Regions from separate parts of the Bradyrhizobium sp. USDA 3397 genome, predicted to be linked through region 2. Evidence: predicted binding sites of a transcription regulator. Region 2 holds the regulator's gene; each other region holds the start of a gene.
What was found. Region 2 encodes LexA, which represses DNA repair genes until DNA is damaged. Its sites were predicted from a motif close to TGTTCNNNNTGTGTTCNG; they were not measured.

Region 1 (10,532 bases), 3.1 Mb from region 2:
ATGATCTCGACCGTATCGGCGCGTCGCGGCACCAGCAGCAGCCAGGGATAATGCGCGTCCTTGATGACCAGCACCTTCGACAGCGGCAGGTCGCCGATATCGATGGTGTCCTCTTTCAGGCGGGAGTGCAGCGACCAGGCGGGTTCGGGCATGAAGGCTTCTCTGGATTGATTCTTACCGTCGCAGAGACCACGCCCCCAGACAACATCCGTATGCGCCATGGTCCTTATGCGCCGGACCCGGTGGGGCAGGCCGAATGAGGGCGAATTCGGCGCTGGAAGTCCCCAAGCGCCGTCGGAACAGCCCCAGACCCCGCTTGCTTTCCGCTCCCTTTGGCCCCAAATAGGGACCGGGAGATTGGCGGTGGACGAGCCACTCGCCAACCGGGTCAGGTCCGGAAGGAAGCAGCCCTAACGAGGTCCGGATCGGGTCGCTCGTCAGTCTCCTACCTGTTTTTCGAGCGAACCAGCGCCGGCGGCACCAGCCGCCAGCGCGCTCCTTTCCGCAAAAGCCGGCCAAGAGACATTTCATTGCGGATCGACCGATGACCGACGCTGGCGCCCCTCCCGATCCCGATAGCGCCGGCCAGGCCGGCAATGCGCCCTACCGGGTGCTGGCGCGCAAATACCGCCCATCTTCGTTCGACGATCTGATCGGCCAGGAGGCCGTGGTCCGCACCGTCTCCAATGCGTTCGAGACCGGCCGCATTCCGCAGGCCTGGATTCTCACCGGCGTCCGCGGTGTCGGCAAGACCACCACCGCGCGCATTCTCGCCCGTGCCCTCAACTACGAGATGCCGGATGGATCGGTGAAAGGGCCGACCATCCACATGCCGACCCTGGGCGTGCATTGCCAGGCGATTATGGAAAGCCGGCACATGGACGTGCTGGAAATGGACGCGGCCTCGCATACCGGCGTCGACGACGTCCGCCAGATCAATGACAGCGTGCGCTATGCCCCGGCCAGCGCGCGCTACAAGGTCTACATCATCGACGAAGTCCACATGCTGTCGACGGCGGCGTTCAACGCCTTCCTGAAGACGCTGGAGGAGCCGCCGGAGCACGCCAAGTTCGTGTTCGCGACGACCGAGATCCGCAAGGTTCCGGTCACCGTGCTGTCGCGCTGCCAGCGCTTCGACCTGCGCCGCGTCGAGGCCGACGTGCTGATGAAGCACCTCGCCAGCATCGCGGCCAAGGAAAACGTCGAGATCGAGCCGGAGGCGCTCGGCATCATCGCGCGCGCCGCGGAGGGCTCGGTGCGCGATTCGCTGTCGCTGCTCGATCAGGCGATCGCGCATGCGGCGGGGCAGGTGAAGGCCGATGCCGTCAGGCAGATGCTGGGCCTTGCCGACCGCACCCGGGTCATCGACCTGTTCGAGTCGCTGGCGCGCGGCGACATCGCGGCTGCCTTCAAGGAGTTCCGCGACCAGTACGATGTCGGCGCCGATCCCATCGTCGTGCTCTCGGACCTCGCCGAGTTCGTCAATTTCGTCACCCGTGTGAAGGTTATCCCGGCGACCGCCGACAACGTCGCCTATGGCGAGACCGAGCGCGTGCGTGCCAAGGAGTTCGCCTCCAAGATCTCGATGCGCGTGCTGTCGCGGATGTGGCAGATGCTGCTCAAGGGCATCGCCGAGGTGCAGGCCGCAACGCGCCCCGCGGCCGCGGCGGAAATGGTTCTGGTGCGCATCGCCTATGTCGCCGACCTGCCGACGCCCGACGAAGCGATCAGGATGCTGGAGCAGAACGGCGGCGGCTCGCCGGTCGTGAACGGCGGAAGTAGCGCGCGCAGCGGCGCGCCCGGCGCGCCGGTTGCCTCCGCAGCGCCGATGTCGGCTGCGCCCGTGCGCATGCCGACAGCCTCGGCTCCAGCGTTTGGCGGTGGCGCCCGGCCGCAGATGGCGGCGCCCGCGCCGGATACGCAAGGGGCGGCGCCCCAGCTGCGCATCGCGAGCTTCACCCAGCTGGTTGCGCTCGCAGGGCAGAAGCGCGACATCATGACCAAGAGCGCGCTCGAAGGCGACATGCGCCTCGTCCGTTTCGAGGAGGGGCGGCTGGAAGTCGCGCTCGAGCCCAACGCTTCCAAGACCATGATCTCGGAACTTGCGAAGAAGTTCGAGCTGTGGACCGGCCGCCGCTGGACCGTGATCGTCTCCAACGAGCAGGGCCAGCCGACTTTGCGTTCGGTGAACCAGGCGGCCAAGCAGGAGCATGCCCGTACCGCGGAAGCCGATCCGCGCGTGCAGGAGGTGCTGTCGCGTTTCCCCGGCGCCAAGGTCGTCGAGGTCCGCAGGCTTGCTCCCGAGACCCCGGAAACCGATATTAACGCCGACTATGGCAGCGACGATCCGCCCGACGGTTCCGACGGCGACGATCTCTGAACCATTCTTTCCAAGGACACGCACCCATGGCTGATTTTCTCGGCATGATGAAACAGGCGGCGCAGCTGCAATCCAAGATGCAGGAGATGCAGGACCAGCTCGCCAACGTCGAGGTCGAAGGCATTTCCGGCGGCGGTCTCGTCGCCGTGCGCATGACCGCGAAGATGGACGTCAAGGGCATCAAGATCGATCCTTCGCTGATGAAGGCCGAAGAGCGCGAGGTGCTGGAAGACCTGCTCGTCACCGCCCTCGCTGATGCGCGCCGCAAGGCCGAGACCGCCATGCAGGAGAAGATGCAGGCCCTCACCGGCGGGCTCGGCCTGCCGCCGGGGCTGTTCGGCCAATAAAATGGGCGCTGTTGCAGGTCCCGAGATTGAGCGGCTGGTCCAGCTGCTCGCGCGGCTGCCGGGCCTCGGTCCGCGCTCGGCGCGGCGCGCGGCGCTGCATCTGATCAAGAAGCGTGAAGCACTGATGATGCCGTTGTCGAGCGCCTTGCAGGTGGCGCTGGACAAGGTCCAGGTCTGCAAGACCTGCGGCAACATCGACACGCAAAATCCTTGCACCGTCTGCACCGATCCGAAGCGCGATCCGGCGATCATCGTCGTCGTCGCCGACGTCGCCGACCTCTGGGCGCTGGAGCGGGCCAATGCGACCCAGGGGCGCTATCATGTGCTCGGCGCGACATTGTCGCCGCTCGACGGCGTCGGCCCGCAGGACCTCACCATCGACGCGCTGGTGGCGCGCGCTCATGATTCGCAGGTGCACGAGATCATCCTGGCGCTGAATGCGACGGTGGACGGCCAGACCACGGCGCATTACATCACCGACCTGCTTCAGGACGCCAATGTGAAGGTGACGCGGCTCGCCCATGGGGTTCCCGTCGGCGGCGAGCTTGATTATCTCGATGAAGGTACGCTATCGGCTGCGATGCGGCAGCGCACCCTGTTCTAGCCATCCAGACTTCACGGAACGGACGACATGACGAAACTTTTCGCCACACGCTTCGCTTTGGTCGCGACGATGCTGATGCTGGTGACCCCGGCCATCTCCGCGCAGCAGCGTGACGAGGCGCCGCCGCCGTCCAAGCCCGGCAAGCCGATCAACACTGGCGACGTGCTCTCCGGCGAGCTGAACGCGATGAAGGTGCGCGACGCCAAGAACGGCAAGCGCGTCGCGACCTACCAGATCACGTCCGAGCCGCGCCGCCTGCCGCCGCCGAACGGGCTGTGCAATCTCGAAACCGGCCCCGAGACGTTCCAGCTCGTCACCTCCAGCGAGGCGCAGGCCGCGCAGCTGAAATCCTTCGTCGGCAAGGAGATCTCCGTGAAGGTGGACGAGGTCGCCTGCGCCAGCGATCCCGGCCAAATGAGCGAGGCCGTGATCACGAAGTGGAGCCTGATCAAGAAGCAGTAGGGAGCTCCACTCCCTCGGTCGTCATTGCGAGGAGCCCTTGCGACGAAGCAATCCAGACTGCCTCAGCGGTGACAGTCTGGATTGCTTCGCTTCGCTCGCAATGACGAAAGAGAGAGGTGAGTCCTACACCCGCACCGGCCCCAGCGCCTCGAAATGCCCGCGCCTCTGCAAATACGCCAGCAGCATCAGGCTCGGGATGGCGACGAGGACGGAGATCGCGAAGAACATCGGCCAGCCCGTCGCTTTCGCCAGATAGCCTGCGCCCGACGACAAATAGGTCCGTCCTACTGCGGCGAGCGCCGTCAGCAGTGCATATTGGGTCGCCGTGTGCAGCGGGTTCTGGCACAGCGCCGAGAGATAGGCGACGAAGATCACGGTGCCGATGGCGTTGCAGAAATTGTCGGAGGTGATCGCGAGGGTCAGCGCCCATTCGTTGACGCCGACCAGCGCCAGCCACGAGAACGACAAATTGGACATCGCCTGCACGATGCCGCCGATCCACAGGCTGGTCGCGAGCGAATAGCGCCGGGCCACAAAGCCGCCGGCAAAGCCGCCGGCGAGGGTCGCGACGATGCCGACGCCCTTGACGATCACGGCATAGTCGTTCCGCGTGAAGCCGATATCGATGACGAACGGCACGGTCATGTTGCCGGAAAACGCGTCGGTGAATTTGAACAGCACGACAAAGGCGAGCACGACCCATGCTTCCTTGCGTCGCAGGAATTCCGAGAACGCGCCCAGCGCCGCATGGAACACCCGCGTGAGCGCGCCCTCGTCCTGCGTGGCGGCCTCTGCGCGCGCGGATTGTGCGGGCTCGGTGGCGGCGAGCGCAGTCACCGTGCCGATCAGCACCAGAGCCGCCATCACTACATAGCCCCACATCCAGGCGGCGCCACGAGGAACGATCGCCTCGAAGCCGGTGACGATGAACAGGGCGCCTGCGGTCGATACCAACATGCCGATGCGATACGCGGCGACATAGGCGGCCATGCCGGCGGCCTGCTCGCTTTCGGGCAGGCTCTCGACGCGGAAAGCATCGACCACAATGTCCTGCGTCGAGGACATCGTCGCGACCAGCAGCGCGCCAAGCGCAACCAGTAGCGGCGAACGTGCCGGATCGGTCAGCGCCAACAGCAGAATCGCGCCGATCAGCAGCAGTTGCGAAAACACCAGCCACCCGCGGCGACGTCCAAAGGACTGCGTGAACAACGGCACATGCAGCGCATCCACCAGCGGCGCCCACAGGAATTTGAGCGTGTATGGTGTTCCAACCAGTGCAAACAGCCCGATCGTTCCAAGATCGACCCCGGCTTCGGCCATCCACACCAGCAGCGTCGATCCCGACAGCGCCAGCGGCAGCCCCGAGGAGAAGCCGAGAAACAGCACGATCAGCACCCGCGGCTGCAGGTAAACGGCAAGGCTGTCGCGCCAGGAGGGCGAGGCGGCGGAAGTCGCGGCGGGGGAGGTCGCGTCGGGTGCGGTCATGGAGGGGGTGTTAGCAGATTCTGGGGGAAATGACTCTTGCGAGCTCAGTGGGGCGGATGCTCTCTCCACCCTCTCGGTGTCATCGTCCGCGAAGGCGGACGATCCAGTATTCCGCGGCGTCTCGGTTCAATCACAACTGCTGCGGCGTACTAGATACCCCGCCTTCGCGGGGTATGACCGCCTTACGGTGGTCCGGCTATGCCAGGATAGAGATCATCCCAGTTTGGGTTATGCTGCTCGATCAAGCGGACCTTCCAGGCCCTGTTCCACTTCTTCAGCCGCTTCTCCCGCCTGATCGCGTTCTCGGGATCATCGAATTGCTCGAAGTAGACCAGCCGAACGACATCATACTTTTCGGTGAAGCTTTCGATGACCTTCAACTTGTGCTGCGCCACTCGGCGGACGAGATCGTTCGTCACGCCGATATAGAGCGTGCCGCCAATTCGGCTGGCGAGAATGTAGACGTAGTAAAGGCGTGCACCCATGTGACCATCTCACCGCCCTTATCGTCCGCGCGCAATTGCGCAGGGGGGCGGACGATCCAGTAACCACCAGCGTCTCGGTTCGATCACAACCGCCGCGGCGTACGGGATGCCCCGCCTTCGCGGGGCATGACAGTGTGCCCCAATCTCACTCCCCCGCCTGGAGCTTGCGCGGAAACAGCTCTGCCGCTCCCGTCGCCACCAGGCGCGGTGCCTCCGGCGCATCGCTCTTGCTGAAATCGAGCTCCTCGATTCGCCCTGCGCGCTTCTCGATCTTGTCGGCGGAGATCAGCACCTGGCGGACGTCCTCGTTCACGTCGGCAAAATGCTTTTGCAGCTTGAGCACGCGGTCGCGCAGTCGCCCCAAATCGTCGCCGAGCTTGATCACCTCCGTGCGGATCTGGTCGGCGGCATCGCGCATGCGCGCGTCCTTCATGATCTGCTGCATCACTTGGATCGCGAGCATCAACAGCGAGGGAGACACCAGCACGACGCGGGCGCGATAGGCTTTCTGGATCACGTCGTCGAAGCCGTCGTGGATCTCGGCGTAGACCGATTCCGACGGCACGAACATCAGCGCCATTTCCTGGGTCTCGCCGGCGACGAGATATTTTTCGGCGATGTCGCTGACATGCTTCATCACGTCGCTGCGCAGCCGCTGCGTGGCGACGCGTCGCTCCTCGTCGGTGCGGGCATCGTGCAGCGCCGTCATCGCCTCCAGCGGAAACTTCGCGTCGATGCAGAGCGGGCGCTGGTCGGGCAGGAACACGACGCAGTCCGGCCGTTTTCCGGTCGAGAGCGTGAACTGGAACTCGTAGGAGCCCTTGGGCAGACCGTCCTGGACGATCGCCTCCATGCGCGCCTGGCCGAAGGCGCCGCGCGACTGCTTGTTGGCGAGCACGTCGCGCAGAGTGGTCACCTGCGTGGTGAGGTCGGTGAGGTTCTTGTGCGCGTTGTCGATGATGCCGAGCCGTTCATGCAGCGCGCGCAGGCTCTCCATGGTGTTGCGGGTCGAATGTTCCATGGACTGGCCGACCCGATGCGTCACCGAATCAAGCCGCTCGTTGACCGCCCGCGCCATCTCGGCCTGGCGTCCCGCGAGCGCCTGGGTCATGGCGTCAACCCGCCCCGAGGCCTCGCTCTGGGCGCGCAGCACCTGGGCGAGGCGCTCCTCGAGCTCGTCGGCCCGGATCGCGTTCGCCATGGCGAGTTCCGCGCCACGCCGCCCCGAGCGCGCGATCACGACCGCAATCACAACCAGCAGGATGAGGACGAGCGCACCGAAGCCGATCAGCGCATCGACGATGCGCACCGGCCAGTCGCCCAGCATGACAATGATCTCGTTCATGCCGCCTTGTAGCCGATTCGCTGCACTCTCGCGAACGAAGAGGGAACATTCTGGGTTAACCGGCCCTTAATTTTCATGGTTAATGAAAGGTGAAGTTTTATGGTTAGCGAGGGGTTAACGGGTTCCGGGCCGCATTGACCGCATCCGGCGCGCGGCTTAAATCGCGGCCATGGCCCTCAGAGAAATCATCATCCTGCCCGACAAGCAGCTGCGCCTGGTCTCCAAGCCGATCGAGAAGGTCACGGCGGAGATCCGCAAGCTTGCCGACGACATGTTCGAGACCATGTACGACGCGCCCGGCATTGGGCTCGCGGCGATCCAGGTCGCGCAGCCGCTGCGCCTGATCACCATGGACCTCGCCAAGCGCGACGGGAACGGCGAGACCAAGCACGCGCCGCGCGTCTTCATCAATCCTGAGATTATCGCCTCGTCCGAGGAATTGTCGGTCTACGAGGAAGGCTGCCTCTCGATCCCCGAATATTACGAGGAGGTCGAACGGCCCGCGAAGGTGCGCGTGCGCTTCACCGATCTCGACGGCAAGGTGCATGAGGAGGATGCCGAGGGCCTCTACGCCACCTGCATCCAGCACGAGATCGACCATCTCAACGGTGTCCTGTTCGTCGACTATCTGTCGAAGCTCAAGCGCGACCGCGTCATGAAGAAGTTCGAGAAAGCCGCCAAGCGCGCGGCGGAGTAGGCTGGGCTCGGCTCTCTCTCCTCGTCATGGCCGGGCTTGACCCGGCCATCCACGCCTTGCTTGCTTTGTCGCCAAGACCGTGGATGCCCGGGACACGCCCGGGCATGACGGAGAACCAGAACTCTCACCGAACGCAGCTACATGCCCCTCCGCCTCATCTTCATGGGCACGCCCGATTTCTCTGTGCCAACGCTGCTCGAGCTGATCGCTCATGGCCACGAGATCGCGGCGGTCTACACCCGCGCGCCGAAGCCGGGTGGACGGCGCGGCCTGCAATTGCAGCCGACGCCGGTCGAGGAAGCCGCGCGAAAGCTGGGTATCCCCGTGCTGACGCCGAAGACGTTGAAGACCGAGCAGGCGCTGGCGGAGTTCCGCGCGTTTGATGCGGATGCGGCCGTCGTCGTCGCCTACGGCATGATCCTGCCGAAGGCGATCCTCGATGCGCCAAAACTCGGCTGCTACAATCTGCATGCCTCGCTGTTGCCGCGCTGGCGCGGCGCCGCGCCGATCAACCGCGCCATCATGGCTGATGATGCCGAGAGCGGCGTGATGGTGATGAAGATGGATGTCGGCTTAGATACCGGCGACGTCGCCATGGCCGAGCGCATCGCGATCACCGACAACATGACCGCGCTCGACCTGCACGATCGCCTGTCCCGGTTGGGGGCCGACCTGATGGTGCGCGCGATGGCCGCGCTCGAACGCGGCGGGCTCCAGCTCAAGGCGCAGAGCGAGGACGGGGTCACCTATGCCGCCAAGATCGAGAAGGCCGAGGCGCGGATCGACTGGACCAGGTCCGCGCGCGCGGTGCTGCGCCACGTCCATGGCCTCTCGCCCTTCCCCGGCGCCTGGAGCGAGCTTGACGATGCGCGCGTCAAAATCCTGCGTTGCGAATTGGCGCAAGGCTCCGGCGCGCCTGGCGAGGTGCTCGACGATCAGCTTACCGTCGCCTGCGGCGACGGCGCCATCCGCATCATCGAGCTGCAGCGCGAGGGCAAGGCCCGCATGCAGGCCGCGGACTTCCTGCGCGGCGTGCCGTTAAAGGCGGGATCCAAATTCACCTGACACTGTCATACCCCGCGAAGGCGGGGTATCCAGTACGCCGAGGCTTCTCGGTCAATCGGATAAGCTGCGGAGTGCTGGATTGCCCGCCTTCGCGGGCAATGACGACGAAACTGGACACGATGCCCCGCTACAAGCTCACCATCGAATATGACGGCGCGCCGTTTTTCGGCTGGCAGGTGCAGGACACGCTGCCGTCGGTGCAGGGCGCGCTCGAGGCGGCCGTGAAGGCGATGACCGGGGCGGATCTGCGCGTGCACGGTGCCGGCCGCACCGATGCCGGCGTGCATGCGCGCGGCCAGGTCGCGCATGTCGACGTCGACAAGCAGTTTCCGCCGGGCCGTTTTCGCGACGGGCTCAACGCGCATCTGCGCCCGCATCCGATCGCGGTGCTCGAGGCCGAGATCGTGCCCGACGATTTCGAGGCGCGCTTCTCGGCGGTTAAGCGCCACTACCGCTATCGCATCGTCAACACCCGCGCCAATCTCGCGCTCGATGTCGGCCACGCCTGGCGCGTGCCGCGCAAGCTCGACACTGAGGCGATGCATGCGGCGGCGCAGCGCCTGCTCGGCAAGCACGATTTCACCACGTTCCGCGACACCGAGTGCCAGGCCAAGTCGCCGGAGAAGACGCTCGACCAGCTCGACGTGATCCGCGATGGTCGCGAGATCAACGTCATCACCTCGGCACGCTCGTTCCTGCACAGCCAGGTGCGCTCGATGGTGGGATCCCTGGTCTGGGTCGGCGAGGGCCGCTGGACCGCCGACGATCTCTCCGCCGCGCTCAAAGCCCGCAACCGCGCCGCCTGCGGCATCGTCGCCCCGCCCGAGGGCCTGTATTTGATGAAGGTGGATTATTAGGCGAGCGGCGCAGAGAGCGGGCATGCTCTCGCCAAACCTCGGTGTCATGCCCCGGCTTGACCGGGGCATCCAGTACGCCGCGGCCTCTCGGCTCAATCACTGCCGTCTCTGGAATACTGGATCGCCCGGTCAAGCCGGGCGATGACGGTCGTGTTTGTGGAGGCAACAGTGCCTCAAGCAAAATACCGCGCCAAGATCCCGCGATACACCTTCGTCAACCTCTCCAAATCCGCCACCGGCACGCGTTCGTCGACCTGGTGCATGGTCTGCCCGACCAGACCGAACTCGATCACGGGGCAATAGAAGGAAATAAACCGCGCATCCGACGTGCCGCCTGAGGTCGACAGCTCGGGCTTGCGCCCCGTCACCTCCTCGATCGCGGAGACCGCGAGATCGGTGAACGGCCCCGGCTTGGTCACGAACACGTTCGAGTTGGAGGGCTCCCACACGATGCGGGCCTTGATGCGGTTGCCGCAGGCTTTGGCGAGACGCGTCTCGACCAATTCACGCAAGCTCGCCTGGGTGTGGTTGTCGTTGTAGCGGATGTTGAATCTTGCGCGGGCCTCGCCGGGGATGACGTTGAAGGCCTTGTTGCCGACGTCGACCGAGACGAATTCGAGATTGGACGCCTGGAATTGCGCGCTGCCATGGTCGAGCGGCTCGTCGGAGATCGCGACGATCAGCCGCGAGATGTCCGGCACCGGATTGGAGGCGCGGTGCGGATAGGCGACGTGGCCCTGCACGCCGTCGACGACGAGCGTGCCGGATTGCGAGCCGCGCCGGCCGATCTTGATGGTGTCGCCGA
Region 2 (10,532 bases):
CCGGAGGGTCGTCGGGCCACGCGGCGAGTTCCTCGGTGTGGTCGGACGCGGAATCGAGCCCGCCAACTTCGAGAAGTTCTTCGCCTCCGTGGTGCTCGGCGAAGGCGCGACGATCTCGATGCTGCATCGCGACGGCACACTGCTCGCCCGCTATCCGCAGTCCGGCGAATTGATGGGGCGAAACTTCAAGACCGGACCGTTCGAGCATCAAAGGGTGTTCGGGCTCGATCATTTCGCCGGCCGCTTCAACAGCCCGGTCGACGGCGAGGACCGGCTGATCTCCTCCCGCGCCCTGCCCCACTTCCCGATCCTGGTGATGGCCACCACGACGCGCGCAGCAGCCCTGGCGGACTGGCGCGAGCAGATCGGCATTCTGATCTCGATCGCAGCCTCTTCCGCGCTCGCGATCGCAGGCGTGCTGATTGCCGTCGTGCGCAAGCTGCTGGAGCAGCACCGCCTTTCGCGCGAACAGCTGACGCTGGAGAAGCAGCGGCTCGACCGCGCCGTCAACAACATGACGCAGGGCCTGTTGCTGTTCGATTCCGAGCAGCGGCTCGTGGTCTGCAACCAGCGCTACATCGAGATGTACGGCTTGTCGGCCGAGATCGTGAAGCCCGCCTGCAGCTTTCGGGACATCATCGCCCATCGCAAAACGACCGGCTCGTTTACCGGCGACGTCGATGCCTACGTCGCGCGCGTCCTGAAGGACATCCATCTCCGCAACTCCATGGTGGTCGATACCGCCGACGGCCGTTCGATCCACATCCTCAACGAGCCGCTCGCGGATGGCGGCTGGGTGGCGACCCATGAGGACATCACGGAGCGCCGGCGCATCGAGGAGCGCATCACCCACCTCGCCCACTACGACGCGCTGACGGACCTGCCCAACCGCGCCATGTTTCACGAGCATCTGCGGCAGGAGCTGGCTGCGGCCCGCCACGGCGAGCAGACCGCGGTGCATTACATCGACATCGACGAGTTCAAGGGCGTCAACGACGCGCTCGGCCATCTCGTCGGCGACGAGCTGTTGAAATCGATCGCGACGAACCTCCGCCGCTGTGCCGGCCCGGCAGACTTCGTGGCGCGCCTCGGCGGCGACGAATTCGCCATCGTGCAAGGCGCGGTGACGTCGTTGGATCAGGTCAACGAGCTCGTCGCGCGTGTCTTCGAAACCATCCGCACGCCGGTCGACTGCATGGGCCATCATCTCACCAGCGACGCCAGCATCGGCATCGCGCTCGCGCCGGAACACGGCACGGCGCTCGACCAGATCCTGAAGAATGCGGACATGGCAATGTACGCGGCCAAGTCCGCCGGACGCCACACCTACCGCTTCTTCGAGCCGGCCATGGACGCCAAGGTCCGCGAACGCCGCGACCTCGAGGGCGACCTGCGCCACGCCATCGCGCAAGGCGGCCGCGAAGGCGGGCTCGAGGTGTATTACCAGCCCTGCCTCGGCCTGAAGGACGACCGCATCACCGGCTGCGAGGCGTTGGTGCGCTGGCGCCATCCCGAGCGCGGCTGGGTCTCGCCGGCGGATTTCATCCCGATCGCCGAAGACACCGGCCTGATCAACGAGATCGGCGAATGGGTGCTGGCGACCGCGTGCCGGGACGCGGCAAGCTGGCCCGACGACATCCGCCTCGCCGTCAACGTCTCGCCGGTGCAGTTCAAGAGCGGCACGCTGGCGCTGAAGATCATGGCGGCGCTCGCCGCGTCGAACCTGCCGGCGAGCCGGCTCGAGCTCGAGATCACCGAGGCGGTCCTGATCCGCGACGACGATGCCGCGCTTGCCATCCTGCACCAGCTCCGCGCCATCGGCGTGCGCATCGCGCTCGACGATTTCGGCACCGGCTACTCGTCGCTGAGCTATCTGCACCGCTTCCCGTTCGACAAGATCAAGATCGACCGCTGCTTCGTCGAGGACATCGCCCGTCCCGACGGCTCCGCCAGCATCGTTCAAGCCGTCGTCAACCTGGCGGCCGCCCGTCGCATGACCACGACGGCCGAGGGCGTCGAGACCGAGGAGCAGCAGCGTCTGCTGCGCACGCTCGGATGCTCCGAGATGCAGGGCTATCTGTTCAGCGCCGCCAAACCCGCCGACAAGATGCTGGAGCTGTTCGCGCTGCACCGCAGCCGGCTCGCCCGGCGCGAAAGCCGCGAGAGCCGCCGCCGCGAGGTCGGTTAGGCCGAAACGGCGCTGCAAACCAAATCGCCCGGAAGCGGTCCTCCGCTCCCGGGCGAAACATGATCCGAAACGTCGTAAGATCTAGTTCGGCACTGCAGACTTCGTCGCTGGCTTGGCAGCGACGGCATTTGCCGTAACGCCGTGGAGGAAGTCGTAGGCTGCGTGCAGAGCCTTATCGTCCTTCTCTTCCGGCGGAACGTAGGACTGCGATCCGGTCTGCTCGGTGCCGTCGGCCGACAGATGCCCGCGCATCTGGGATTCCGCCATGGTGTCCATCCGCCCCTTCAGCTCGGGCGGCACGTCCTGGAGGATCTCGATGTCGGGCGCGATGCCCTGGGCCTGGATCGAGCGGCCCGACGGCGTGTAGTAGCGTGCCGTGGTCAGCGCCAGCGCGCCATTGCCGGAGCCGAGCGGAATGATGGTCTGCACCGAGCCCTTGCCGAACGATCGCGTGCCGATCAACGTCGCGCGCTTGTGGTCGTGCAGTGCACCGGCAACGATCTCCGAGGCCGAGGCCGAGCCGCCGTTGATCAGCACCACGATCGGCTTGCCTTTGGTGAGGTCGCCGCCATGGGCGGTGAAGCGCTGGGTTTCTTCCGGACTGCGGCCGCGGGTCGAAACGACCTCGCCGCGCTGCAGGAAGGCGCTCGACACCGACACGGCCTGGTCGAGCAGGCCGCCCGGATTGTTGCGCAGATCAACCACGTAGCCGGCGAGCTTCTCCGGCGGGACCTGCTTGGAGACCGAGGCGATCGCCTTCTTCAGGCCGTCGGCGGTCTGCTCGTTGAACGAGGTGATGCGGATATAGCCGATGTCGCCGTTCTCGACGCGGAAGCGCACCGGACGCACATGGATGATCTCGCGCGTGATCGCAACCTCGAGCGGCGCATCCGCGCCCTTGCGGATGATGGTCAGCTTGGTCTTGGTGTCGACCGGTCCCTTCATCTTGTTGACCGCCTGCTCGAGCGTCATGCCCTGCACGGCCTCGCCGTCGATCTTGCCGATGAGGTCGCCGGACATGATGCCGGCCTTCGAAGCCGGCGTGTCGTCGATCGGCGAGACGACCTTGACGAGGCCATCCTCCATCGTGACCTCGATGCCGAGCCCGCCGAACTCGCCGGAGGTGGTCTCCTGCATCTCGGTCCAGGCCTTGGCGTTCATGTAGCGCGAATGCGGGTCGAGCGAGGTCACCATGCCGGTGATCGCCCCCTCGATCAGCTTGGCATTGTCCGGCTTCTCGACATAGCTGGCCTTGACCCGCTCGAACACCGCGCCGAACAGATTGAGCTGGGAATAAGCATCATTCGCACTCACTGCCGCCCGCGCTGCCCATACGCCGCCCTGCGGGCTGGCTACCAGAAGGGTCAGGCACGCTCCCGTGAGCGCGCCCAGGGGGAACAGCAGGGTTTTCCGCATGAAGGTGCCTTTTGCTTGGCGTTTCTCTTGAGGCTGGGAAACGCCATGCAAATGGCGATCCAGTCCATCTCTCACAATACCATTCTGGTTTCTTCAAGGCCGGGATGCCGCGCTGGCGGGTACACCGAAGAAATCTCTTCGCCTTGGCCTAAACTTTTGGCAACGTTCCGAAACTGTTTCGAAGCAACACGACGCCGGTCCGAGCCGCTCACGCCTCGCAGCTATGCGATTTTAGGATGGTTTTGGAGGGCCGGACGCGATAGGCGATGGCGACAAGACTTCAAATTCTCGGGAGGACAACAATGAATGAAGCGCCCCGCATCCGGCCGGAACGGAACGTCGAGCTCGGCGCCAGCGACGAGCCGTTCCAGAACCTGCACGAGTTCATCCGGAAGGCGCGCGCCAACCTCAACCAGAATGCCTGGGACTACATCGTCGGCGCCGCCGAGACCGAGACCACGATGCGGCGCAATCGCATGGCGCTCGACGAGATCGCCTTCCGCCCGCGCGTGCTGCGCGACGTGCGCAGGATCGATGGCAGCGTCGAGCAGTTCGGCCGCAAGCTGCGTCTGCCGGTGGTGCTGGCTCCCGTCGGCGCACTCGAGATCTTCGATCCGGATGGCGCGGCGAGCGTCGCGCGCGCTGCAGGCAGGTTCGGCGCCGCGCACATGCTGAGCTCGGTGTCCGAGCCCGGCCTCGAGACGACCGCCGAGGCTGCCCCCGATGCACTGCGTCTCTATCAGCTCTATGTCCGCGGCGACGATGCTTTCGTCGCCGATGTCGTCAGCCGGGCCGAGAAGAACGCCTATGCCGCCTTCTGCCTGACCGTCGACACCGCCCATTACAGCCGTCGTGAACGTGACATCGCCAAGCGCTACGTTCGCGAGAGCCGCCTGCGCGCCACCGGCGGCGATTTCCAGAAGGGCCTGGAGTGGCGGACCGTGAAGATGATCAAGGATACGTTCAAAATTCCGCTGATCCTCAAGGGTATCGCCACGGCCGAGGATGCGCAGATCGCGCTCGATCACGGCGTCGAGTGGATCTACGTCTCCAACCATGGCGGACGCCAGCTCGACCACGGCCGCGGCGCCATGCACGTGCTGCCGGAGATCGTCGACGCCGTGAAGGGCCGCGCCAGGATCATGGTCGACGGCGGCTTTTGCCGCGGCACCGACATCGTCAAGGCGATCGCGGCGGGCGCCGACCTCGTCGGCATCGGCCGGCTGCAATGCTGGGCGCTGGCGGCAGCCGGCGAAGCCGGCGTCGCACGGATGCTGGAGCTGCTCGAAGACGAGGTGCTGCGCTGCCTCGGCCTCCTGGGCGCCACCTCATTCGCCGAGATCGATAAATCCTGCCTGCATCCGGCGACCGCCACCAACGCGCCCAGCGTGTTCAGCGCGTTCCCGCTGTTCGATCACGAGCCCTATCGTTACTGACGCGCCATACTGAAGTGAAGGACGCAATGACATCGCTCTCTCCCGGCAGCGCGGATGCGCTGCTGTTCGACCTCGGGCGCGTTGTGCTCGACATCGACTTCTCCAAGGCGATCGCCTGCTGGGCGGGACATGCCGGCTGCCAGCCCGAGGCCATCATCGCGCGCTATGTGCGCGACGAGGCCTACCGGTTGCACGAGATGGGCAAGATCAGCGATGCGGACTATTTCGCCTCGCTGCGGTCCTCGCTCGGGATCGGCATCTCGGATGCGCAATTCCTGGAAGGCTGGAACGCGATCTTCGCCGGCGAGATGCCTGATATCGCCGAGCTGCTGCCGCGGGCGGCGAAGCAGATGCCGCTCTATGCCTTCTCCAACACCAATCGGCCGCACGTCGACTATTTCTCGAAGGAATATGCCGGTCTGCTCGGCCATTTCCGCGAGCTGTATCTGTCCTCCAGCATCGGCCTGCGCAAACCGGATGCCGAGGCCTTCGACCATGTCGTGGCGGCGATCGGCGTGCCGGCCGAGCGCATCGTGTTCTTCGACGACCTCGCCGAGAACATCGAGGGAGCGCGGGCGCGGGGGTTGACCGCCGTGCATGTCACCTCGCCGCGCGATGTCGGGAACGCATTGAAAGCACTGGGGATCTGAGCCGCGGGAAAGCCCGGAGCGCGCTCACTTGCCGGAACAAAAACTGCTGAAATTGTGGAACCTGATCACTTTGTGCATTTTTATACAGAGTTCCGGGAACGGAATACCACCTTTCGGACTCATGAGTCCGTTGGGACTTCTACATTGGACTGATCGACGTGCTGGGCAAGACCTATCTCACCAAGCAAGCCTCTCTCCTGCTCGAATTCGCTAGAACCACCTCGGATTCTGACCTCTCCGCCAAGCTGATCAGCAAGGCCGCCGACCTGAAATCCCAGGCCGATCCGCTGCCCGACAAAGATCAGGGTCCCAAGGCGCCCGACGTCGCGGATTTCAGTCCAGGCGATCCGACGGAGCGTTGACCGATGCTGGCCGTGGCGCTCGTCATTCTCGTCCTTGCCATGGCAATCCTCGTTCCGGTCTGTCTCGCCTTCCGCATCATGCCGCGGCGGAGTTGAGCCGACCTCCTCCACCCCGCGATCACGCAGGATAAATCATCCCGCGTGCTGCTTTGCCTCACGCCTGCACTCGGCTAGAACTCTCGCCGCCCATTGACTGATGTGCTCAGCAGGAGTTCGCCCGTGGCCCTGATGCCGGTTTCTGACGCGCTTGCCGCGGTGTTGGCCGGCGTCGAGCCGCTGGCTGAACAGATGGTTTGCCTCGACGAGGCCTACCATCGTGTGCTCGCCCGCGATGTCGCGGCACGGCGCACGCAGCCGCCGGAGGCAATGTCGGCGATGGACGGCTATGCCGTGCGCACGGCGGACGCGGCATACGATTCGAGGTTGACCGTCGTCGGTGAGGTCGCGGCGGGCCGGCCGTTCGCGGGAAGCGTCGGCCCCGGCGAAGCCGTGCGGATCTTCACCGGCGGCGTCGTTCCCGACGGCGCCGATGCCGTCGTGATCCAGGAGGACACGGCTGCCGACGGCAAACATGTCACGATCAAGGAAGCCGCCATTTTCGGCCGGCACATCCGCCCTGCAGGCGTCGACTTCCGCGAAGGAGACGTGCTGCTGCGCAAGGGAATCCGTCTCACCGAGCGCGATCTCGCCCTTGCCGCCGGAATGAATCATCCGCATCTCGCCGTCATCCGCCGCCCGAGGGTTGCCGTTCTCGCCACCGGCGACGAGCTCGTGATGCCAGGCACCACGCCTGGTCGTGGCCAGATCGTCTATTCCAACGGCTATGCCCTGCATGCGCTCGCCCGCAGCGAGGGCGCCGAGACCATCGACCTCGGAATTGCCGCCGATACGCTGGAGGCGACGTCCGCCGGCATCCGCAGCGCGCGCGAGAGCGGCGCCGACATCCTGATCACGACCGGCGGTGCGTCGGTCGGCGACCACGACCTGGTCCAGCAGGCGCTCAAGGGCGAAGGCATCGCGATGGCGTTCTGGAAGATCGCGATTCGGCCCGGCAAGCCGATGATGCACGGTCGACTAGGCGCGATGCGCGTGATCGGCCTGCCCGGCAATCCCGTGTCGTCCTACGTGTGCGCCTTCCTGTTCATGGTGCCCTTGATTCGCGCCCTGTCGGGCCGTTCAGCGATTCATCATCAGCGCGAGCGCGCCGTGCTGGGCCGCGATCTCGCCGCCAACGACCAGCGCGAGGATTATCTGCGTGCGCGACTGGAGGTGCGCGACGACGGCACGCGCGTCGCCCTTCCCGTCAGCCATCAGGACTCCTCCCTGCTTGCGAATCTCGCTGCGGCACAGGTACTTCTCGTGCGTGCACCGTTCGCGCCGAAGGCCGAGGCAGGGACGCCTTGCGAGGTGCTCCGGCTGCCCGTCTGAGCCGCCCAGCCACACGCATTCCGCGAGTTTGGCCGCGTTCACCATAAATTAAGCAGTTGCGGAACACATATCGAACATATAGTGTCCGTTCATGATTTGTTTCGAGGATGTAGCGGCTTATTGCCGACTTCATCGTCTCGGAATCGAACGACATCAACCGGGGGACTTTGGTCGAGATGTTGACGCGCAAACAATACGAGCTTCTGCGGTTCATCAGCGAGCGTCTGAAGGAAAGCGGCGTGCCGCCGTCCTTCGACGAGATGAAGGATGCGCTCGACCTGCGCTCGAAGTCAGGCATCCATCGCCTGATCACTGCGCTCGAGGAGCGCGGCTTCATTCGCCGCCTGCCCAACCGTGCCCGTGCCATCGAGGTGATCAAGCTGCCCGAGCTCCAGGCCGCCGCCGGCAATCGCCGCGGCTTCACCCCGAGCGTCATCGAGGGCAATCTCGGCAAGGTGCGCGCGAGCTCCAGCCCGCCCGCGGACGAGGGCGAGCGCCCGGTCGCGGTGCCCGTGATGGGCCGCATCGCCGCCGGCACGCCGATCGAGGCACTGCAGACCCGCAGCCACACCATCAGCGTGCCGCCGGACATGCTCGGCTCGGGCGAGCACTACGCGCTCGAAGTGCGCGGCGATTCGATGGTCGAGGCCGGCATCCTCGACGGCGACATGGCGCTGATCCAGCGCAACGAGACCGCAAATACCGGCGACATCGTGGTGGCATTGATCGACGACGAGGAGGCCACGCTCAAGCGCTTCCGCCGCCGCGGCGCCTCGATCGCGCTCGAGCCCGCCAATGCCGCCTACGAGGTCCGCATTCTTCCGCCGAACCGCGTGAAGATCCAGGGCAAGTTGATCGGGCTTTACCGGAAGTACTGATACCGGAAGTCTCAAGCGCCGCGCGCGCTTCGATCGGCATCGGCGATCCAGGATCGGAGCGGATACTTGTCCGCTCCGGCTGGACGGTTTCTCTGGTTCTGCGCCGGCTGTCCGGTCCATCTTCCCGCGCGACATTCGCCCGCGCAGGCGCGCAGCCATTTCTGCTTCGCCGGTAGAGTTGTGCCGGCAGTGCTGATAGCTCCGGCCGAATGCAAGGACGCGAGGTTTGTTCCTATCGAATCCGGGAAAGATAATGTGATCGCGTGCTGCGAACGCGAGCCGCAGATTTGCCCATAACCGAGCAGAGCGTTGTATGCTTCCACTCTGATAGAGGCCTGCGCCTCGAAAGAGACGCGGGTCGCTATCCCAGCATGAGGAGCACCCGATGTGTGACTACAGCTTGCATGCCGTCGCGACGCGCCCCGCCGTAGTCGGCGAGACGATCGTCACGACAACCTTCCGCGGCACCTCGACGCGCGGCTTCGCTTCTGAAGCCGATCCCTCCGTCGCGGTCTGTCTGCTGCCGGGAACGGAGCTCGCTTTCGCCGACGACGTCCGCTACGACAACCGCTGGATCTGGACGCGCACCGTGAACTCTCGCGTCGGCAAGTTCGGCAAGATCGACCCGCACATTCCCGATCGCCATCATGACGCGATCGAATTTCCCGACGGCAAATATGTGCTGGTGACGCAGCTCGTCGAAGGCCAGCGCGCGACCGTGCTGCAATTGCCGGTGACGCAGCCGGCCCCCGAGCGCGAGCACAAGCCGCAGACCGTCGCCGACACGCGGCCCACGATCACGCGCCTGCCGATCGGCTGACGCCCTTCGGCCGAAAGGCCGAGCCCGGGATTGAAATTGCCGTCGCCGGCCGAGGCCGGCGAGCCCGGTGGGTTTTTGTTTCAGGACATTCGATCGGCGAGCCCGCCGCCGCGCCTCGTCGCCGCATGAAGTTTGGGCCGTCCTGCCTGAATTTTGAACGTTCGCTCCGCAGCCAAATGACCGATGCTGCAGTGGCTTGAGGCGGCGGACAGGCTCGATGAAGACCTTCATTCGCGTCGTTGAACTCTGGGTACCCGACCGGACGCGCATGCGGCTGGAATTCGGCGGCGGCCTCTACGACGAAGGGCTGTCCGCGTTCAAGGCCGTCAGCGAAGAGCTGCACTTCGGATATGACGAGGGACTTCCAGGCAAGGCCTGGGCCTGTGGCCACCCCGTCATCCTCACGAAATTCGCCAACTCCTATTTCAAGCGGACCGATCAGGCCGCTGCGGCCGGCCTCACCTGCGGCGTGGCGGTGCCGGTGTTCGCGGGCGAATTCCTGCAAGCCGTGCTGGTGCTGTTCTGCGGCGACGACGAGGCGCACGTCGGCGCGATCGAACTCTGGCACAACGATCCTGATCTCTCGCATGAGATGGGGCTCGTCGATGGCTATTACGGCACCGCGGACATGTTCGAATTCAACTCCCGCCACACCAGATTTCCGCGCGGCTTCGGCCTGCCCGGACGCACCTGGAAGGCGGGCCTGCCACTGATCATCAAGGACTTGCACGACGCCAAGAGCTTCTTGCGCTGGGAGGACGCCGCCAAGGTCGGGATCAATCTCGGCGTCGGCGTGCCCTACGGAACCGGTACCGACCAGACCTGGGTTCTGACATTCCTGTCCGCGCAGGCAACGCCGATTGCACGACGCTTCGAGATCTGGGTCCCGAACGAGGACCGTTCGGCGCTGGTCTTTCGCGCCGGCGATTGCAGCGCACAGACCGACCTCGCCGCACGCTATGCGGCGCAGTCCATCGCCAGGGGCGAAGGCAGCATCGGCGGCGCCTGGGCCGCCGGCATGCCCGCGCTCAACGACGATCTCACCCGTGACGGCTCGATAGCCGGCTCCGAAGCCTGCGCAGCCGGGCTGAGCCGAATGGTGGCCCTGCCGGTCATCGGCAACGGAAGGCTTGACGCCGTGCTGGCCTGGTATTTGTGATCCGCGTCAATCGTCGGCCTGCAAGTCGGCCTCCGATGGCGTTGCGTCCCGGCTGCGGGGCACGGCCGCCTTCGGCACCAGGCTGCCGTCGAAATCCCCCTCGCCGGCGCCGGCAGGCAGCCAGGGACGGCTTGCCCCTCTCGCTCTCACCGCCTGCACCGAAAAACCCTCTCCGCTTCGCGTCAGAGCCAGTGC
Region 3 (10,532 bases), 2.9 Mb from region 2:
CGAAATGGTGCAGCAAGGCACGTTTGCGTGACGGGCCGATGCCCGGAATCTCCTGCAAACCAGCCTCGCGGATGTCCTTCTTGCGCAGCTTGCGGTGCGAGCCGATGACGAAGCGGTGGGCTTCGTCACGCAGGCGCTGGATGAAATAGAGCACGGGATCACGTGGCTCCAGCTTGATCGCCTCGCGCTCCGGCATGAACAGGGTCTCGCGGCCGGCATCCCGGTCCGGTCCCTTGGCGACCGACATCAGCGACACCTGGGTCAGGCCGAGTTTGGCGAAGATCTCGCGCACGGCATTGAGCTGGCCGCGGCCGCCGTCGATGATCACGAGGTCGGGCCATTGCGGGAAATCGTCGTCCTTGGCCTTGCTGGCGGCGTCCTCGGGCGGATTGATCAGGCGCTTGAAGCGGCGCTCCAGCACTTCGCGCATCATGGCGAAGTCGTCGCCGGGCGTGATCCCTTCCGACTTGATGTTGAACTTGCGGTACTGGTTCTTCACGAAGCCATCTGGGCCCGCGACGATCATGGCGCCGACCGCGTTGGTGCCCTGGATGTGGCTGTTGTCGTAGACCTCGATGCGCTTGGGCACGTGCGGCAGGCTCAGCGTCGCGGCCATGGCCTCGAGCAGCCGGCTTTGCGTTGCGGTGTCCGCGAGCTTGCGGCCGAGCGCCTCGCGCGCATTGGTCAGCGCGTGGGTGACCAGCTCCTTCTTCTCGCCGCGCTTGGGCGCGGTGACCTCGACCTTGTGGCCAGCCTTGATCGATAGCGCGTTGGCGAGCAGCTCGCTCTCCTCGATATCGTGCGAGAGCAGGATGTTCCTCGGCGGCGGCTTGTCGTCGTAGAACTGCGCCAGGAAGGACCCCAGCACCTCCTCCGGCGTAAAGCTCTTCTCCGCGCGCGGAAAATAGGCGCGGTTGCCCCAGTTCTGTCCGGTGCGAAAGAAGAACACCTCGACGCAGGAGAAGCCACCCTCCTGGTGGATGGCGAACACGTCGGCTTCCTCCACCGTGCGCGGATTGATGCCCTGCTGCGACTGGATCGCCGACAGCGCGGCGAGGCGGTCGCGGTACAGTGCGGCGCGCTCGAATTCCAGCTCGTTCGAGGCCTTCTCCATCTCGCCGGCGAGTTCCTGCTTCACCGCATGACTCTTGCCGGAGAGGAAGTCGCTGGCCTCGCGCACCAGCGTCGAATAGCCGCCGAAATCGATCTCCCGGGTGCAGGGTCCGGCGCAGCGGCGGATCTGGTGGAGCAGGCAGGGCCGGGTGCGGCTCTCAAAGAAGGAATCGGTGCAGGAGCGGATCAAGAACGCGCGCTGCAGCGCCGTGATTGTGCGGTTGACCGCGCCGGCGGAGGCAAACGGGCCGAAATAGCGCCCGGGCCGGGTCTGCGCACCGCGATGTTTCAGGATCTGCGGCGCCCAATGGTCGCCGGTGATCAGGATGTAGGGGAACGACTTGTCGTCGCGAAGCTGCACGTTGAAGCGCGGCCGCAGCTGCTTGATCAGGTTGGCTTCCAGCAGCAGCGCCTCGGTCTCGGTCGTGGTCGAGACGATCTCCACGGTGACGGTGGCCGCGATCATGCGCAGGATGCGGGCCGGCAGCGGCGCACTCTGGCGCGCATAACTGGCCAGGCGCTTTTTGACGTTCTTGGCCTTGCCGACATACAGCACGTCGGCGTTCGCATTGAGCATACGATAGACGCCAGGCGAGGTCGGTGCGAGGCGGACCGCGCGCTCGATTGCCTCGTGACCGGTCGCGAGCGGGCCTTCGCCGACGGCGCCGCTCTCTTCCAGGATGTCCGGCAGCAGGGCATCGTCCTCGTCGTCGCCCCCTGCCGCCGCGGGATCGACGTCCGGCCCGGCCAGCCGCTCGGGCGGCGTGTCGATCGCTTGAGCCGGCGGCGCCTTGCGCGCGCGGTCGTCCGGATTGTCGGGGGAATCGTGAACCATGGGACGAATTTAGGCGCTGGGGGGACTGATTTGAAGTTCCGGCCATGCGGCACGCACAGCGGATGGCGCCCAGTTTCCGGTAACGCTTCCTTAAGTCTGTTAAGCGGGCGGTAACCCGGCTTAACAGCCCTTTAACTTAAAACTCTCGATAAATCCTACGCGAAAAGTTCTTGGTTCCGTAACCATGCGGTTTTGCTCGTGCGGCGGCGCGGGCATCGCTCGGGTTGCGACAGTGGCGTTGGAGTGAGTGATGAAGAGGCTCGTTGTGGGCGCGGCCGCGTTGGTTGCAGCCGGCTGGACAGCTTCGGCAGAGGCCGCCGATCTCCAATACGGGCAGCGTGCGCCCTATACCGTCAATCAGCCGCTCAATGCCTATAGCTGGGCGGGTCCCTATCTCGGCGGCAATATCGGCTACGAATGGGGCTCGGTCGACAACAACCCCACCAAGCCGTCCGGCTTCGTCGCCGGTGTGCAGGCCGGCTACAATTTCCAGAACGGCCCGTGGGTGTTCGGCGTCGAGGGCGACATCCAGGCCGCCGGCGCCGACGACACGTTCGCGCCGTGGAAGTTCTCCAATCCGTGGTTCGGCACCCTGCGCGGCCGCGCCGGCTATGCGTTCAACAACGTGCTGTTCTACGGCACTGCCGGTCTCGCCTTCGGCGAGCTGCGGGCGCAGACCTTCGGCTGGTCTGAGTCGCACACCACCGCCGGCTGGACCATCGGCGCCGGTGCGGAAGTCGGCCTCGCGCCGAACTGGAGCGCCAAGCTCGAATATCTCTACATCGATCTCTCGACCAGCCAGTTCGCAATCACGGGCGTGTCAAACGGCTATAGCGCCAACGTTGTCCGCGCAGGCGTGAACTATCGCTTCTGACATCCAAAGAAGAAAATACCGGACCAGCCTCCCGGCCGCTCGCGGCCGGGATTTTTTTCGCCAGGCTTGCTAGGAGAGGATCACCAGATTGACCGCCTTCGGTCCCTTCCCCTTCTTGTCCGGTTCGACTTCGAAAGTAATACGCTGTCCTTCGGCAAGGTCCTTCAGTCCCGCCCGCTCCACAGCAGTGATGTGAACGAAGACATCGCGACCGCCGTCGTCAGGCTTGATGAAGCCGTAGCCGCGCTCGCCGTTGAAGAACTTGACCGTTCCCGTCATGGCCATCGGGAAACTCCCCCTCATTGCTCCTCCGTCGCGACGCAGACTCACGTCGCGACATGACCGGGCCTTACGGAGCCCGGGAGCTGGCCATCCTTGGACGGACCTGATCGGTCCGGCGGGATCTTTCTTAGGGCCTTCACTCCGCCGCAACCATTCGCGGAAGCGGAACGTAAAGCCAGTCACGGAAATAGCATAATACGGTTCTTTGCAGATTGACTACCGGTCCTGCATATTTTTCCCAAGAATGCCGGAGTGTTACGGCTTGGCGTTACGGCTTGGCGTCAATGCTTGGCGTCAAGGCTTGGGCACCTCCAGCCGGAATCTGGCAGCACCGCCCTGGCCGAGCGGTATTTCCAGCTCCGGCAGAATGGTCTTGAGCTCGCCGTGCAGCGTGTAGGGCGGGTTGACGATCAAGAGACCGGTGGAGGTGAGGGCGGCGCTGTCGGCTTGCGGCGCGACGCTGAATTCGAGGCGCAGGCATTTTCCGGGCGGCTTTGCTGCAGCTGCGAGCCGCGCCACGGTTTGTGCCAGCGTGTCGGTGGCGCGCCGGTTCTTGGCGGGATACCAGATTACGTAGATACCGGTCGGCCATTTCGCGAACGCTGCCGAGAAGGCTTCGCCGAGCCGCTCGAACTCGTCCTTGGCCTCGAAGGGCGGATCGATCAGCACGAGGCCACGCCGCTCCTTCGGCGGCACGAAGGCCGGCAGCGCCACCCAGCCGTCGAGATCGACCACGCGGGCCTGCTCGTCGCGGCGCAGCGCGTCGATCAGCGCTTTCCGGGCCTTCGGCTCGAGCTCGCAGGCGACGAGCCGGTCCTGCGGCCTGAGCAGGCCGCGTGCGATCAACGGCGAGCCCGGATAGGCCTTGAGCTCCCCCTTTGGGTTGAAGGCGCGGACGATGTCGAGATAAGGCTTCGTCAGCGCTGCGCTCTCGTTCGACAGGCGTGCCTGCAGCAGCCGCGCGATGCCGGTCAGCCATTCGCCGCCGCGGCGCGCCTCTTCGCTGTCGAGATCGTAGAGGCCGGCGCCGGCATGGGTGTCGATGACGCGGAACGCTGCCGGCTTGTCCTGCAGATAAGTAAGGATGCGCGCCAGCACGATGTGCTTGATGACATCGGCGAAGCTGCCGGCGTGGAAGGCGTGGCGGTAGTTCATGGCAAGAGCACTACGCCACGCGATGGCTTGAGCAAAGAGGCACGATCACGTGTCCCGGACGCGGTGCAGCGTGTAACGCTGCGCCGCTGAGCCGGGACCCAGCTCTTCGCGAAAGGCCCCGGATCAGCAGCACACCACGCCGCTGTTCGCGGCGCATTGCGCTGCATCCGGGGCACGAGAGCGTGCCTACCCGCCCCTGATCGGCGGCATCGTCACCTGGTCGCGGCGGCAGGCGCGGCGCTCGATCTCATCGCAGGCGCGGAATTGCAGGTCCTTGCTGAGGCAGATGCGGACCTCTGACAGCCGTGTCCGGTTGCAGGTGACCGAGACGGCGGCACTGCCGAGACCCGGATTGGCCTTGATGAAGGCCTCCTCGACCTCCGCCGGCGCGACGGTCTTGGCCTGCGCCAGATCGAGATATTCGGGCGGGATCTTGATCGCAGCGCGCGCCTTGCGGATCATCTCGAAATAGCCGCGGCCCTCGAGCCCGGAGCAGGTGCCGTGCTTGTCCCATTCGTTGAAGATCAGGCCCGGCGCTGGCATCAGGTCGAGCATCGAGGAAACGATATTGCGGTTCAGCCGCGGCGCCGGCCGCTGGCAATATTCGGGGAAGCCGTTTTCATATTGCGGCCACAGCCCATGCACCACGAAGGCGTAGGGCCGTCCGCTGCATTGCATCTGGGACCGTCCGCCGCGTTCGGCGGCCTCCTCGCAGAACGAGGGCGACCACGATAGCGCCAGCACATAGAAGTCGAACTCGCCGGGTGCGTTCTGCCGCTTGTCCTGCGCCTTCGCACCGCCGGCGAGGCTGGCCAACCCCGCAGCAAGAGTGAGCGAGATCATCAAACGGGACAACGAACGCAATCTGAAGTGAAACATGGCGACGCCCCTCAACTAGACTGTGCACACACAGCCTAGCAGGCGATGGGAACATTTCAAGAACAAAATTGGGGCGGCAGTCATCGGCTGGCTGATCAGCCCGAATCCGCCGCTGTTGGGATCAGGGCTTGGCGGCGCGGCAGGCCGGATTGTAGGCCCAGTTGCGATCCACCCCGACGACGCACCATTCGACACCGTTGCCGTAGGAGGCAAAGCCGCCATCCTCGATGATCGAGAAATGCACCTTGCGCGCCTTGCCGTCATTGAGCATGGCCTCGCCGGTGCAATAGCGCCGCGGAATGTTGTCGGACTGCCAGGGCCGGAACGCGGTCTCGCGAACGGCGGAGAAACCGGTGATCTGCAACGAAGAATTCCAGAACGTGTATTCCTTTTCGGCGAACTCGTGCACGATCCTCGGCAGAGCCCAGTCGCAAGGGGCGACGGCACCGTCATAGCGCGGCCCGCTCAGCCAGAAATTCAGCTCCAGCGGGTTGGCGGCCCTGGCCTCGCCGAGCGACAGCGCTCCGAACATGAGGCCGAGCACGGCAGCAAAGCGGAGCGATTTCTGGGAGGGGGCGGGCATGGTCAATCCGGACAGCTAAGGTCTTGCGAAGGTCCGGACGGTGCCGCGAAGGTTGGGGGAGGTCAAGTGCAGCGCGGCAACACTTCGCAAGGACTTGACCAAGTGTCGCGGCCAACAGGGGTTCGGTTCTTTTCAGGTGCCTCCCGGCACCGTAAACTGGCGCCAGCCAATTGGAGTGACGGGAATGCGAATCATTGCGGCCGCGGGCCTTCTTGCCAGCCTGGTTGTCTCGGGCATGATGGCGAGCCAGTCGGCGCGCGCCGATTACGTGCCGCCGTTCAAGGGCAACGACACCGGCGGCATCATCGCCTATTCGATGGCGACCCGGGTCGATGCGCGCCAGGTCGCGGTCGATCACTGCGCCCGCTACGGCAAGGTCGCGAAATTCCTGGCCGTGCAGGGCTATGAGGGCGGCTACATCTCGTTCTCGTGCCGCTGGGTGCCCTATGGCGCCGCCGACCGGCCGATCCGCACGCTGTACTGAGCGCTGTCGCAAGGCCGTACTTCTCTCAGCCGGGAGCTTTCCTCATGACGCGCAAACTCGCTTTGCTCGGCTCGATGCTTTGCCTCGCATTGTCAGCGAGCAGCGCCGGCGCCGACGAACTGCCGCTGCGCAAGGCCGGTCTTTGGGAGATGAAGCTGGTCACATCAGGCTCGCCCGTGCCCGAGATGATCATGCAGCACTGCACCGACGAGACCGTCGACAAGGAGATGAGCAACAACGTCTCCCCGATGGCCAAGCAGGTCTGCGCCAAGCAGGAGATCAAGAAGACCGCGACCGGCTATGTCAGCGATTCCGAGTGCAGCGTCGCCGGCGTCAGCACGACCTCGCATGCCGAGATCACCGGAGACTTCAACTCGGCCTACACGGTGAAGACCACTTCGCACGCCAAAGGTGGCGTTGCCGGTGCCGCCGGGCGCGACAGCACCACGACGCTGCAGGCCAAGTGGCTCGGGGCCTGCAAGCCGGATCAGAAGCCCGGTGACATCGTCATGCCCGGCGGCTTCAAGATGAACACGCGCGACATGGACAAGCTGAAGGCGCTGCTGCCGAAGTAGGTGTGCTCGCCGCGCGGCCGGTGCGCTCCCTCGCCCCGTTCTTACGGGGAGAGGGTGGGGGTGAGGGGCTCTCTCACACGTGAGATGGATGAGAGACCTGTACCCCCTCACCCGGATCGCAAGAGCGATCCGACCTCTCCCCGCAAGCGGGAGAGGTGGAGTAAGCCACCTACACCGGTATCCGCACGCTCGCCCTCAATCCCCCCATCGGGCTGTCACCCAGCGTGATGTCGCCGCCGTGCGAGCGGGCGATGTCGCGGGCGATCGCGAGGCCAAGGCCGGTGCCGCCTTCATCCTGGTTGCGGGCGTTGTCCAGCCGCAGGAACGGCTTGAACACCTCTTCGCGCAGGTGGGCGGGAATGCCCGGGCCGTCGTCATCGACGGTGACGGTCAAATAACGGTGATCGCGCTGGCCGGTGATGGCGATGTTCTTGCCGTAGCGCGCTGCGTTGGTGACGAGGTTGGCGAGGCAGCGCTTGAACGAGGCCGGCTTCACCGTCACCACGGGCAGGCCGTTGAAGGCGACGGTCGCGGTATGGCCGTGGCGCTCGGCATCGCTGCGCAGCTCTTCGAGTGCCTGCGCCATGTCGGTCGGCTGCGACTGCTCGCCGGAATCGCCGCGCGCGAAGGCGAGGTAATCCTCCAGCATCATCGACATCTCGTCGACGTCCTTGCGCATGCCTTCGAGCTCGGGGCTGTCGCCGATCAGTGCCAGCTCGAGCTTGAAGCGGGTCAGGATGGTGCGCAGATCGTGACTGACGCCGGCGAGCATCGCGGTGCGCTGCTCCATCGTGCGCTCGATGCGCGACTTCATCTCCAGGAAGGCGACCGCCGCGCGCCGCACCTCGCGCGCGCCGCGCGGTCTGAAGTTCGGCGCCTCGCGGCCCTTGCCGAAGCTTTCTGCGGCGTCGGCAAGCCGCAGGATCGGCTTGATCTGGTTGCGCAGGAACAGCACCGCGACGATCAACAGGATCGAGGACGTGCCGACCATCCAGAACAGGAAGATCTCCGAGTTCGATGCATAGGCGGCGCTGCGCTGCGCGAACACGCGCATCACGGCGTCGTCGAGCTGGATGCGGATCTCGACCAGGTTGGAGCGGCCGACCGTGTCGATCCAGAACGAGCGGCCGATCTGGCGGCCGAGCTGCACCGACAGCGTCTGGTCGAGCAGCGAGAAGAACGGCTTTGGTCCCGGCGGCGGCATGTCGCCGGCAGGCAGGAAATCGACCACCAGGCCGAGCCGCTGCTGCGCGATGCGGCGGATCTCGTTGCGGTCCTTGTCCTGCGGATAGCCCTTGTAGACGTCGATCAGTGCGGCGATGTCCTGCACCACTGCGGCCGACAGGCGGCGCGTCACCGTGTTCCAGTGCCGCTCCATGAACACGAAGGCGACGACCGATTGCAGGATCACCATCGGCACGATCATGATGAGGAGCGCGCGGGCGTAGAGGCCGGTCGGCATCCAGCCCTTGAACGCGTTGCCCATCCAGCCGTTCGCGGCCGAGACGCGGCCGGCGGCGCTCTTCAGCAGCGTCAGGCCGGTATCGATCGTGCTCATCTGGCGCGCTTCACTGCGGTTCAGGGCGAGGCCACCAGGCGGTAGCCGATGCCGCGCACCGCCTGCAGGAACAGCGGATTGGCGGGATCGGTCTCGATCTTGCGCCGGAGGCGGTTGATCTGCACGTCGACGGCGCGCTCGTTGACGCTGCCATTGCCGGTCAGCGCGCTGCGCGGCACAGTCTCGCCCGGCGTCTCCGCGAGAATCCTCAGCATCTCGCGCTCGCGGTCGGTGAGGTGGATGACCTCCTCGCCCTGGCGCAATTCGCCGCGTTCGAGATGGTAGACATAGGGGCCGAAGGCGATCTTCTCGAGCGTCGTGGCCTGCGGCGGCGGCGCGGCGCGCTTGAGAATGTTGTTGATGCGCAGCGCCAGCTCGCGCGGCTCGAACGGTTTTGCGACGTAATCGTCGGCGCCGATCTGCAGGCCCTCGATGCGGGCTTCCGCCTCGTGGCGCGCCGTCAGCATCACGATCGGCACCGAGGACGAGGTGCGGATGAAGCGGGCGAGGTCGAAGCCGGTCTCGCCGGGCATCATGACGTCGAGGATCAGGAGATCGAAATGCAGGCCCATCAGCTTCGAGCGCGCATCGCCGGCGCTCGCCGCGGTGGTGACGCGGTAGCCTTCACTTGCAAGAAAGCGCGAGAGCAGGTCGCGGATGCGGCGGTCGTCATCGACCAGCAAGAGATGCGGGGCATCGTCGGCCGGTTGCACCGGCGGGCGCGCGAGCGTGGCTGCGAGCGGCACGGTCACTCCTTGGCGTCTTGTTTGACGGAAGCGAAGATCGTCTCCAGCACCTTGTCCGGATCGTCGCGGTCGATCATCGCGCGCAGGAAGCGCTTGACCGTCTCGGCATCCTGCGGACCCATCTCCGCGAGCGCCCTGGTGATCCGCGTGGTCTGCAGCCCGGCGAGCTTCTGCACCAGCGCCTCGCCCTTCGGCGTCGCGTAGAGCAGCCGCTGGCGACGGTCATTGTCGCCGGTCTTCTGCACGATATAGCCCTCGTCCAGGAGCTGCTTCAGCACCCGGCCGAGCGACTGTTTGGTGATGCGCAGGACGTCGAGCAGGTCGGCGACCTTGAGCCCGGGATAGCGGTAGACGAAATGCATGACCCGGTGATGGGCCCGGCCGAAGCCGAACGCCTCCAGCTCCTGGTCGGGATCGCCGACGAAATCGCGATAGGCGAAGAACAGCAGCTCGATGATATCCCAGCGCAAATTGCCTCCATCGCCTGCGGCCGGCCGGGGCGCGGCAGCGTCTTGAGAAGGAGTCGCGAAATTTATGTCAGGCATATTGACGTATCTTGGGTTCAATGTTACAAAACGATCGACCCGCACGAAATTTTAGATCGTTTCGCGCCGGGTGGCATCGGAGCAGGACGGCCGGAGAGAGCCGGACAGGTGGCGACGGCCGAAGCAGATCTACCGTGCAATTGTCGAGCGGCATTTCGGCAAAACATACTGGACTTCCGCCTTCCGCAAAAGCATGTCCTCGATGACATGCTGGCTGCGGAAACCGGCCGTAACATGGCTGGCGGCGGTCCAGCCAGAAACCAATCAAGCCAGCCGGGCCCGAGCGGGCAGGCGGGCGCGAGAAATAGCGCCGCCACCGGCAGCGGGAGGCAAGGACATGAGCATGACATTCGACATCCAGCCCGCATCCAATCCGACGCCCGAGAAGGACCGCGTCGCCAAGCTGGTGGATCCCGGCTTCGGGCGGATCTTCACCGATCACATGGCAATCGTCCGCTACAACCAGGCCAAGGGCGGCTGGTACGAGGCGAAAATCGAGGCGCGCGCCAACTTCCAGCTCGATCCCGCCGGCGCGGTTCTGCACTACGCCCAGGAGATCTTCGAAGGCTTGAAGGCCTACAAGCGCGACGACGGCGGGGTGAACCTTTTCCGTCCCGACGCCAATGCGCGCCGCTTCAAGGACTCGGCCGATCGCATGGCGATGGCGCAGCTGCCCGAAGACGTCTTCATCGAGGCGGTCGAGCAGGTCGTGCGCATCGACCGCGCCTGGATGCCGGGCGGCGAGGGCAGCCTTTACTTGCGCCCGTTCATGATCGCGAGCGAGACCTTCCTCGGCGTCAAGCCATCGTCCGAATACATCTTTGCGGTGATCGCCTCGCCGGTCGGCTCCTACTTCAAGGGCGGGCCCGCGCCGGTCTCGATCTGGGTGTCGGAGAACTACAC

Region 1: the regulator LexA is predicted to act here: its motif matches at 7,139-7,156, upstream of ACVWYQ_RS20060 (DNA recombination protein RmuC).
Region 3: the regulator LexA is predicted to act here: its motif matches at 5,186-5,203, upstream of ACVWYQ_RS18840 (ribonuclease T2 family protein).

The regions. Positions count from the first base shown of each region.
Region 1 is NZ_JBSSDS010000001.1:4,341,546-4,352,077, reverse strand. Features, by position in the region: gene ACVWYQ_RS20100 (HIT domain-containing protein) at 1-152, opposite strand, end outside; RNA gene ffs (signal recognition particle sRNA small type) at 353-449, shown strand; gene ACVWYQ_RS20090 (DNA polymerase III subunit gamma/tau) at 545-2,380, shown strand; gene ACVWYQ_RS20085 (YbaB/EbfC family nucleoid-associated protein) at 2,407-2,727, shown strand; gene recR (recombination mediator RecR) at 2,729-3,331, shown strand; gene ACVWYQ_RS20075 (hypothetical protein) at 3,359-3,793, shown strand; gene ACVWYQ_RS20070 (AmpG family muropeptide MFS transporter) at 3,917-5,278, opposite strand; gene ACVWYQ_RS20065 (GIY-YIG nuclease family protein) at 5,461-5,763, opposite strand; gene ACVWYQ_RS20060 (DNA recombination protein RmuC) at 5,909-7,108, opposite strand; gene def (peptide deformylase) at 7,278-7,805, shown strand; gene fmt (methionyl-tRNA formyltransferase) at 7,947-8,870, shown strand; gene truA (tRNA pseudouridine(38-40) synthase TruA) at 8,990-9,727, shown strand; gene dapE (succinyl-diaminopimelate desuccinylase) at 9,901-10,532, opposite strand, start outside.
Region 2 is NZ_JBSSDS010000001.1:1,243,119-1,253,650, forward strand. Features, by position in the region: gene ACVWYQ_RS05845 (bifunctional diguanylate cyclase/phosphodiesterase) at 1-2,188, shown strand, start outside; gene ACVWYQ_RS05850 (S41 family peptidase) at 2,270-3,604, opposite strand; gene ACVWYQ_RS05855 (alpha-hydroxy acid oxidase) at 3,907-5,040, shown strand; gene ACVWYQ_RS05860 (HAD family hydrolase) at 5,067-5,690, shown strand; gene ACVWYQ_RS05865 (hypothetical protein) at 5,849-6,052, shown strand; gene ACVWYQ_RS05870 (molybdopterin molybdotransferase MoeA) at 6,272-7,480, shown strand; gene lexA (transcriptional repressor LexA) at 7,657-8,358, shown strand; gene ACVWYQ_RS05880 (hypothetical protein) at 8,744-9,178, shown strand; gene ACVWYQ_RS05885 (GAF domain-containing protein) at 9,396-10,337, shown strand; gene ACVWYQ_RS05890 (ComEC/Rec2 family competence protein) at 10,344-10,532, opposite strand, start outside.
Region 3 is NZ_JBSSDS010000001.1:4,097,173-4,107,704, reverse strand. Features, by position in the region: gene uvrC (excinuclease ABC subunit UvrC) at 1-1,948, opposite strand, end outside; gene ACVWYQ_RS18855 (outer membrane protein) at 2,199-2,822, shown strand; gene ACVWYQ_RS18850 (cold-shock protein) at 2,892-3,107, opposite strand; gene ACVWYQ_RS18845 (23S rRNA (adenine(2030)-N(6))-methyltransferase RlmJ) at 3,399-4,259, opposite strand; gene ACVWYQ_RS18840 (ribonuclease T2 family protein) at 4,446-5,138, opposite strand; gene ACVWYQ_RS18835 (hypothetical protein) at 5,260-5,670, opposite strand; gene ACVWYQ_RS18830 (hypothetical protein) at 5,906-6,205, shown strand; gene ACVWYQ_RS18825 (DUF3617 domain-containing protein) at 6,250-6,780, shown strand; gene ACVWYQ_RS18820 (ATP-binding protein) at 6,950-8,338, opposite strand; gene ACVWYQ_RS18815 (response regulator) at 8,359-9,090, opposite strand; gene ACVWYQ_RS18810 (MarR family winged helix-turn-helix transcriptional regulator) at 9,087-9,629, opposite strand; gene ACVWYQ_RS18805 (branched-chain amino acid aminotransferase) at 9,967-10,532, shown strand, end outside.